Regions from separate parts of the Pseudoalteromonas sp. APC 3694 genome, predicted to be linked through region 2. Evidence: predicted binding sites of a transcription regulator. Region 2 holds the regulator's gene; the other holds the start of a gene.
The links. Region 2 encodes NrdR, which represses ribonucleotide reductase genes. Its sites were predicted from a motif close to AAACACNANATNTNGTGTTT; they were not measured.
Positions count from the first base shown of each region.

Region 1: a site for NrdR is predicted at 3,089-3,108, ahead of nrdA (class 1a ribonucleoside-diphosphate reductase subunit alpha). Genes of this name have one in related genera too.

Region 1 covers NZ_JASDDE010000007.1:19,206-23,903, forward strand. The annotation lists gene nrdB (class Ia ribonucleoside-diphosphate reductase subunit beta) at 1-611, opposite strand, end outside; gene nrdA (class 1a ribonucleoside-diphosphate reductase subunit alpha) at 685-2,967, opposite strand; gene QMA00_RS04200 (HAD-IA family hydrolase) at 3,378-4,058, opposite strand; gene ubiG (bifunctional 2-polyprenyl-6-hydroxyphenol methylase/3-demethylubiquinol 3-O-methyltransferase UbiG) at 4,058-4,698, opposite strand, start outside.
Region 2 covers NZ_JASDDE010000029.1:28,234-32,931, reverse strand. The annotation lists gene ribBA (bifunctional 3,4-dihydroxy-2-butanone-4-phosphate synthase/GTP cyclohydrolase II) at 1-229, opposite strand, end outside; gene QMA00_RS11305 (riboflavin synthase) at 258-911, opposite strand; gene ribD (bifunctional diaminohydroxyphosphoribosylaminopyrimidine deaminase/5-amino-6-(5-phosphoribosylamino)uracil reductase RibD) at 936-2,063, opposite strand; gene nrdR (transcriptional regulator NrdR) at 2,066-2,515, opposite strand; gene glyA (serine hydroxymethyltransferase) at 2,623-3,879, opposite strand; gene thrC (threonine synthase) at 4,148-4,698, opposite strand, start outside.

The sequences.
Region 1 (4,698 bases), on a different contig from region 2:
AGGATGTTCACTGACATCATGGCCAAGTACAATTTCTTTTTCAGCTCAAATAAATTAACTACTACGGTTTGGCCATTAATTTCGTGTTTGCCTTCACCGTATAGGTTGTAAAGCGATACAGAATTGATTAGGTCATCATAATAAGTAGTTACCGCATCGGCACGCTCACTAATTTTGTCATTGCTAACAATGTCATCAAAAATGAGTTCAGGCGCTTGAGTTACGTTACGAATAATATGCGTATAAGAACGGCTGTGGATAGTTTCACTAAACGCCCATGTCTCAATCCACGTTTCTAGTTCAGGAATTGATACGATAGGAAGTAATGCTACGTTAGGTGAGCGGCCTTGAACACTATCAAGCAACGTTTGGTATTTTAAGTTGCTTAAAAATATATGCTTTTCGTGTTCGGGAAGCGCTTGAAAGTCTAAACGGTCTTTACTTACATCAACTTCTTCAGGTCGCCAAAAGAAAGACAATTGTTTTTCAATTAGTTTTTCAAAAATAGGGTATTTTTGTTGATCGTAACGTGACACGTTAACGGTTTGACCAAAAAACATTGGCTCTTGCATTTGGTTATTATGATTTCTGCTAAAAGTAGTATAAGACATGTTTATCACTCAAAAAACTATCACTAAGACTATCAGGACAAAGCGGGCAAGGCGCCCGCTTTAAGTTTAACTATTAAATTTTACACGCGCCGCCTGCACAATCATCATCTTCCACTTCTGGAGTGTCTTCTTGAGCATCTGATGCGCCATCGCGGGTATTATGGTAGTAAAGTGTTTTAACACCTAGTTTGTATGCACCAAGTAAGTCTTTTAATAAGACTTTCATAGGTACTCTACCGCCTTCGTATCTATTTGGATCATAATTAGTATTTGCTGAAATTGTTTGGTCGATAAATTTCTGCATTATGCCTACTAATTGTAAGTAACCATCGTTTGATGGAATATCCCACAGTAATTCGTAGTTATCTTTAAGGCGTTCGTAGTCAGGAACAACTTGCTTTAAAATACCGTCTTTACTTGCTTTAACACTAATGTGACCACGCGGTGGCTCGATACCATTAGTTGCATTTGAGATTTGCGATGACGTTTCTGATGGCATTAATGCACTCAGCGTGGAGTTACGCATACCATGCTCTTTAATGCTGGCACGTAATGTATCCCAATCAAGATGCAGTGGTTCATCACAAATCTTGTCTAAATCACGTTTGTACGTATCGGTTGGCATAATACCTTGCGAGTATGTAGTTTCGTTAAATTTAGGACATGCTCCACGCTCTTTAGCAAGTTCGTTAGATGCCTTCATTAGGTAGTACTGAATTGCTTCAAACGTTTTGTGCGTTAGAGCATTTGCGCTGCCATCTGAATAACGCTTACCGTTTTTAGCTAAGTAATAGGCGTAGTTAATAACACCTATGCCTAGCGTACGACGCCCCATAGTGGCATTTTTAGCTGCAGGTACAGGGTAGTCTTGGAAATCAAGTAGGTTATCAAGTGCACGTACTGCAAGCTCAGCTAACTCTTCTAGTTCATCAAGTGACTCAATGGCACCTAAGTTAAATGCAGACAATGTACACAAGGCAATTTCACCTTCTTCGTCATTCACGTTGCTAAGAGGCTTAGTCGGTAAAGCAATTTCTAAACATAAGTTAGATTGACGTATAGGCGCCACTTTTGAGATAAACGGACTGTGTGTATTACAGTGGTCAACGTTCTGCAAGTAAATACGACCGGTGCTGGCACGTTCTTGAGCAAACATAGAAAACAGTTCAATGGCTTTAATGCGTTTTTTACGAATTGACTCGTCTTGCTCATATTTTACATATAGCGCGTCAAACTCGTCTTGGTCTTCAAAAAATGCATCGTAAAGGCCAGGCACATCAGATGGGCTGAATAACGTGATGTAATCGTCTTTAATTAAACGCGAATACATTAGTTTATTAAACTGCACACCATAATCTAGATGACGTACGCGGTTATCATCAACGCCACGGTTATTTTTAAGTACCAGCAGATTTTCTACTTCTAAGTGCCAAAGCGGGTAGAATAAAGTAGCTGCACCGCCACGTACACCGCCTTGCGAACAGCTTTTAACCGCTGTTTGAAAGTGCTTATAAAACGGAATACAGCCTGTGTGGTACGCTTCGCCGTTACGAATAGGGCTACCTAATGCACGAATACGTCCGGCATTTATACCAATACCAGCACGTTGAGAAACGTATTTAACAATGGCTGATGAAGTCGCATTAATTGAATCTAAGCTGTCGCCACACTCAATCAGTACACATGAGCTAAACTGACGCGTTGGCGTACGCACACCCGACATAATTGGTGTAGGCAAAGAAATTTTAAATAGTGAAACCGCGTCGTAAAAACGTTTGATGTAATCAATACGCGTTTCACGTGGATAATCTGAGAATAAGCTTGCTGCTACTAATATATATAAAAACTGCGCGCTTTCGTAAATTTCACCGGTTACACGGTTTTGTACTAAGTATTTACCTTCAAGCTGCTTTACTGCTGCGTAGCTAAAGTTAAGATCGCGTGAATGATCTAAGTAAGTATCTAGTTCATCAAGTTCTTGCTCTGTGTAATCAACAAGCAAATGGGCGTCGTAGCGTTTTTGTTCAACCATGTTAGTAACGTGGTCAAAAAGACGCGGTGGCTCAAATTGGCCATACGCTTTTTTACGTAAATGGAATACAGCTAAACGAGCAGCAAGATACTGATAATCAGGTGATTCTTTTGAGATCTGATCCGCAGCGGCTTTGATAATCGTCTCATGAATATCTTTAGTACGAATACCGTCATAAAATTGAATATGTGATTTAAGTTCAACTTGTGAAACCGAAACATTGTTTAAACCTTCGGCGGCCCATTCAATAACGCGATGGATCTTGTCTAGATCAAGTGGCTCTTTACGGCCGTCACGTTTGCTTACAGATAACTGTTGGTTCATAGTTTTGCCTGTATTCCTTGGGAATTAAATATTTTTGACCAATGAGTGCACTCAAAACGCCCAGTGCCTATTCTTTTATTGTTATTTCTACCGCATAGGTAAATTTAATTGAATAACATTTAGCCACAATATCTGGTGTTGTTCAAATTAGAGATCACAAGATAGTGTGGTCTGTGATCTTTTGCAAGGGACAGAAACCGCTCTGATTGTGGATAACGTTGGGATAACGTAATTGTGTTAGTAGGCATTAACCTTTGATCATTCGGTTAAGTTGAAATTTGTAAAAATCAACTAAGGAAAGATTAAATTTACGCTTTTTAAAAATAAATTTTGTCTGCTTTTTTTATCATCAAGCTTTGCATAAAAACTAACACAATCACAATATGTAGTGTTTATAAATTAGTATGGCACTATATGTGGTTGAAAGCATCTATAGGGCTATGCCAATTAAAATCTGCATTCCAAGCTAATGCCTCGTCCACACTCGGTACATATCCCCACAGTGCGGTAGCGGTGTGCATATTCGCTGCTTTACCTGCTTGTATATCTCGCAGCGCATCACCTATATATAGGCAGCGCGAAGGATCAACACTCATTTGCTCAGCACAATGTAATAAAGGAAGGGGTGAGGGCTTAGATTCAGCTAAGGTATCACCACTTATCACAATTTGCGCATTTTTTAATGCAGGAATCGCCTTGACTAAAGGATCGGTTAAAAAGCCAGGCTTATTGGTCATAATGCCCCACGGGATCCCTTTATTATCAAGGGCAATGAGTAACTGTTCTATACCTACAAAGCATTGGGTATGGGTGGCAATATTGGCAGCGTAGTATGCAACTAGCTCTGCTAAAAGCTGCTCTTGCGATTGTTGCCCCCAGCCTTCTTTAAAACCAGCAGCAAGTAATGCTGCTGCACCATTTGAAGCTGCGGGCCGATATATATCACTGCCCACTTGTGGTTGTTGGTGATTATGCAGCACACTATTAAGTGCAGCGCCTAAATCATCAGCGGTATCAAGTAAAGTGCCATCTAAGTCAAATAGCAATGCTTGATATTCAATTGGGCTAGTAGGTGTTTGCGAGCTTGTCATTACGCTAACTTCTCAAAGTGCAGCATATAATTTACGCTAACATCATCATTAACCGTATATTGCTTTGAGAGTGGGTTGTAACTTAATCCTGCACTGGCACGTACCTTTAACCCTGCTTGTTCTGCCCATGCAATTAATTGCGCAGGTTTAATGAACTTTTTATGGTCGTGGGTACCTTCTGGCACCATTTTTAACAGTTTTTCTGCGCCGACAATAGCGTATAAGTAAGCTTTAGGGGTTTTATTAAGGGTGGAGAAGAATACATCGGCCCCAGGTTTTGCTAATTTAGCGACTGCATGGATAATAGAAGCAGGGTCGGGGACATGTTCTAACATTTCCATACAAGTAATCACATCAAAGCGCTCAGGGTGCTCATCAGCAAATTGTTCAGCAGGTACTTTTATATATTCAACGGGTACACTTGTTTCTAAACTGTGTAACTTAGCGACAGTTAAAGGCTCTTGCCCCATATCGATACCTGTTACCTTTGCCCCCATTCGCGCCATGCTGTGACTTAAAATACCGCCGCCACATCCTACATCGAGGGTTTCTTTGTCAAATAATCCTTTAGTTTTGTCTGCGATGAAATCTAATCGTAATGGATTAATTTCGTGAAGCGGCTTAAATTCGCCTTCTAAAT
Region 2 (4,698 bases):
TATTTTTTACCATTAATGGTAAATCAAGCTGCGAGCAACGCTCTTGAGTCATCGTTAAACAAATTAGTCCACGGCCATGAGTCGCCATAAAGTTAATCGCTTCTGCACTAATGTGTTCAGCAGCAATAATTAAATCGCCTTCATTTTCTCTGTCTTCATCATCCATTAAAATAACCATTTTACCGGCTTTAATGTCATCAATTATTTCTTGTGCGCTGTTTAAATTCATAAGTTGCTCGTATAAGTTGTCAATGTCGTTATTTTATAAAGCCCGCTTTAGCGAGTAAGCTCATCGAAATATCTGAACCCGAAGGTTGGTCAGCCCCTCTAACTAGGCGCTCTAAATAACGTGCTATTTGGTCGACCTCTAAATTAACCTGGGTGCCAACTTTAAAGTCAGCTATGGTCGTTTGCTCGCTGGTGTGGGGCACAATCGTCAGTTTAAATTTATTACCTTCAACCGCATTAACCGTCAGGCTAATACCATCAATACAAACCGACCCTTTGTAGGGAATGTATTTCATTAAATTTTCATCGGTGGCTAACCAATATTCTGTTGCTCGCGCATTGGCATTAATCGCTGTAATAGTAGCAATACCATCTACATGGCCAGATACTAAATGACCACCGAGGCGCGAAACAGGTTGCATCGCCTTTTCTAGATTAACGGTTTGCCCTAATGCGTAATGTGCAAATCCCGTTAAGCTAATCGTTTCATTTGATAAGTCAGCACTAAAGCCATCAATATGCTTATCAACAACCGTCAGGCAGACACCATTAGTTGCAATACTGTCACCTAACTTAACATCACTCATATCAAGGTTTTTACTTTGGATACGAATAGCTAAATCACCTTGTTTTTTTTGTAATAACGCAATTTTACCTGTCGCTTCAACTATTCCAGTAAACATAGTGCTACTCTTTATATAAAATGATTAATGAGCTTTTTTTAGTGCTGTGATACGTAAATCATCACCAATTGGCACACACTCATTAAAAGTTAAATTAATGGTATTTTGCATACTCATTAACTCTGGGAAATTTAGTAAACTTTTAGCATCGCTGCCCATTAATTTAGGAGCAATGTAAAAAACAAACTCATCAATTAAATCAAGTTCTGTCATTTTACCGGCCAGTGTCGCTCCGGCCTCTAGCCACACATTATTAAACTGCAATTGGGCAAGCGTGTGTAACACGGCCAGTAAATCTACTTTATTATTATTTTCAGGTACTTCAATCTGTTTAACAAAATGAGGCCACTGATGCGATTTATCAACCTTGGTGGTAAATATTATCACCTCACTTTGAATTGAAAATAAGGCAAGATCAGGGGTAAGTCTGTTTTGTGAGTCAATAACAACGCGAACCGGTTGGCGCAGTGGTAAATCAGTTGGTAAAGAATACGGTAACTCTTCTGGGCGCACATTTAATTTTGCATCATCCATTAATACCGTATCGGCACCGGTTAAAATTGCACAGCTTTGTGCTCGGTATAGTTGCACATCTTGGCGCGCTGCGGGGCCAGTTATCCATTTACTTTGCCCGTTTTTAAGCGCCGTTTTACCATCAATACTGGCGGCCATTTTGCAAGTCACAAAGGGTAATCCCTGCTCCATGCGCTTAAAAAACCCAAAGTTTAATGCGCGAGCTTGCGCTTCAAGTAACCCGTAAGCGACTTCTATACCAGCATCCGCTAAAATTTTCAGACCTTTGCCTGCAACTTGCGGGTTGCTGTCAACCATTGCGGCAATCACTTTTTTAACACCGGCTGCTTTTAGCCCTTCAGCACATGGCGGTGTTCGACCATAATGACTGCAAGGCTCAAGTGTTACATAAGCGGTTGCACCTTTGGCATTTTCACCAGCCATAGTCAGTGCGTTTACCTCTGCATGACCTTGACCCGCTAACTGATGAAACCCTTCACCTATTATTTTATTATTTTTTACGAGTACGCAGCCAACATTAGGATTAGGGGTTGTCGTAAAGCGCCCTTTTTTTGCCAGTTCAATAGCGCGAGCCATGTAGCGTTTATCATCCTCTGAAAACGAACTTTGCTTGGTCATTACTATTCCCCTAAGCGGGCTATTTCTTCACCAAATTCGCGTATATCTTCAAACGAGCGATATACAGAGGCAAATCTTACATAGGCCACTTTATCTAACTTTTTAAGCGCTTCCATAATGCACTCACCCACCAAATGGCTAGACACTTCGCGTTCGCCAGTGGCACGTAACTGCGACTTAATAATATTAACCACTTCGTCAACTTGCTCAGTGCTTACGGGGCGTTTTTCGAGGGCGCGAGTTAAGCCATTTAGTAACTTATCTTCATTAAACGGTTCGCGGCTGCCATCTTGCTTGATAACCCGTGGCATCACTAATTCAGCCCCTTCAAAGGTGGTAAATCGTTCGTGGCATTCATTACATTCACGACGTCTACGTACTTGGTGTCCTCCACCTACAAGGCGAGAATCAATAACTTTAGTATCTTTGGCGGTGCAAAAAGGGCAATGCATAACTGTGTGTTTCCGTTTTAAAAACAAAAAATGGCCGCTATCATAGCGGCCATTATCATAACAAAAATGTGTGCAGTTGTGATCTAAATTACTATTTTACTCTTGGATTAAGCGTAAACAGGTAATTTTGCACAAATTGCTTTCACTTTTTCTTTTACTTGCGCTTGTACTGACTCATCTTCGATGTTGTCTAGTACATCACAGATCCAGCCCGCTAACTCTTTTGATTCAGCTTCTTTAAAGCCACGACGAGTGATTGCTGGTGAACCAATACGCAGACCAGAGGTAACAAATGGTGAACGTGGATCGTTCGGTACTGAGTTTTTGTTAACCGTGATATTCGCATTACCTAGGGCAGCATCTGCATCTTTACCTGTGATATCTTTGTCGATTAAGTCAAGTAAGAATAAGTGGTTGTCAGTTTTACCCGATACTACTTTGTAGCCGCGCTCTTGTAATACCGCAACCATTGCTTGTGCATTTTTAACAACTTGTGCTTGGTATGTTTTAAACTCAGGTTGAAGTGCTTCTTTAAATGCAACCGCTTTAGCAGCAATAACATGACATAAAGGACCACCTTGGCCACCTGGGAAAACAGCGCTGTTTAGCTTTTTGTAAATTTCTTCATCGCCACACGCAGAGATGATTAAACCACCGCGAGGACCTGCTAATGTTTTGTGTGTTGTGGTTGTTACAACGTGAGCGAATGGCACTGGGCTTGGGTAAACACCCGCAGCAATTAAACCTGCAACGTGCGCCATATCAACAAATAAGTAAGCACCGACTTTGTCTGCAATTTCACGGAACTTAGCCCAATCAACAATACCTGAGTATGCAGAAAAACCAGCAATGATCATTTTTGGTTTGTGCTCAAGTGCTAACGCTTCAACTTGTGCGTAATCAATTTCGCCAGTTTCTTCGTTAAGGCCATACTGAATTGCGTTGTATGTTTTACCAGAGAAGTTTACGTGTGAGCCATGTGTTAAGTGACCACCGTGCGCTAGGCTCATGCCTAATACAGTGTCAAGTGGGCTTAAAAGAGCTTGGAAAACAGCAGCATTCGCTTGTGAACCGGCATGAGGCTGTACGTTTGCGTAATCTGTACCAAATAATTCATTTGCGCGGTCAATAGCAAGTTGCTCAACCACGTCTACGTGCTCACAGCCACCGTAGTAACGTTTGCCCGGGTAACCTTCAGCGTATTTGTTAGTCAGCTGAGAACCCTGCGCTTCAAGTACGCGTGGGCTACAGTAGTTTTCAGATGCAATTAACTCAATATGTTCTTCCTGACGTGATGTTTCTTTGCTCATCGCGTCAAATAACTCTGGATCAAAGTCCGAAATATTCATGCTACGTTCTAACATTGGGGTCTCCTGGGCAACGTGTATGGGTATTTTTTAGAGGCTTTATTGTACGCTTAAAACGACGTTTTGCCTACGCTCTTAAGTTGAGGATATTTAAACAGGGATTGAAACTATTTCACAGCATTTTGATGATGATATTTTTTTATAAACTAATAACAATTTTAAATGAATTTTATTTACTACATTTATATAGCTTATGCGTTATGTCTAAAGCGATGCACAAATAAACAAAAAAAGCGGCCTAAGCCGCTTTTATTATTTGCCTTTTTTAGGCTAGCTTTTTAAACAATTCTGTACGCAAAATACCATAATCGTTGTGCATATCAGTGGCTAAACACGGTTTTGCTAATGCGTCAGCTAACGGCTTTGGCATATCTAATTCAACATTAAGGATATCCTCAACGCTGTCTTTAAATTTGGCCGGATGCGCAGTCGCTAAAAAAATCCCCACAGCATCTGCCGCCTTATTTTCTACAAGACCTTGGTAAGCAATTGCGGTGTGAGGCTCTGCAATATAGCCAAGCTGTTGAATTTTTTTCATCACTGTTTGTGTTTGCTGCTCATCAACACTCACCGAATAAAAGTTATCATAACTAAACCAGTTATTATCTAACATTGATTGCACACGTGGCCAGTTATTAGGTTTACTCACATCCATTGCATTTGAAAGCGATTCAATTGTCGCATTAGGCGTCCAATTTTTATCAAGCATAAAGCGCGGTACTGTGTCGTTTTGGTTTGTAGTCGCGCTTAGTTTACCTACAGGCATACCAATAACCGCACCAATCATAGCCGCACACACATTACCAAAGTTACCAC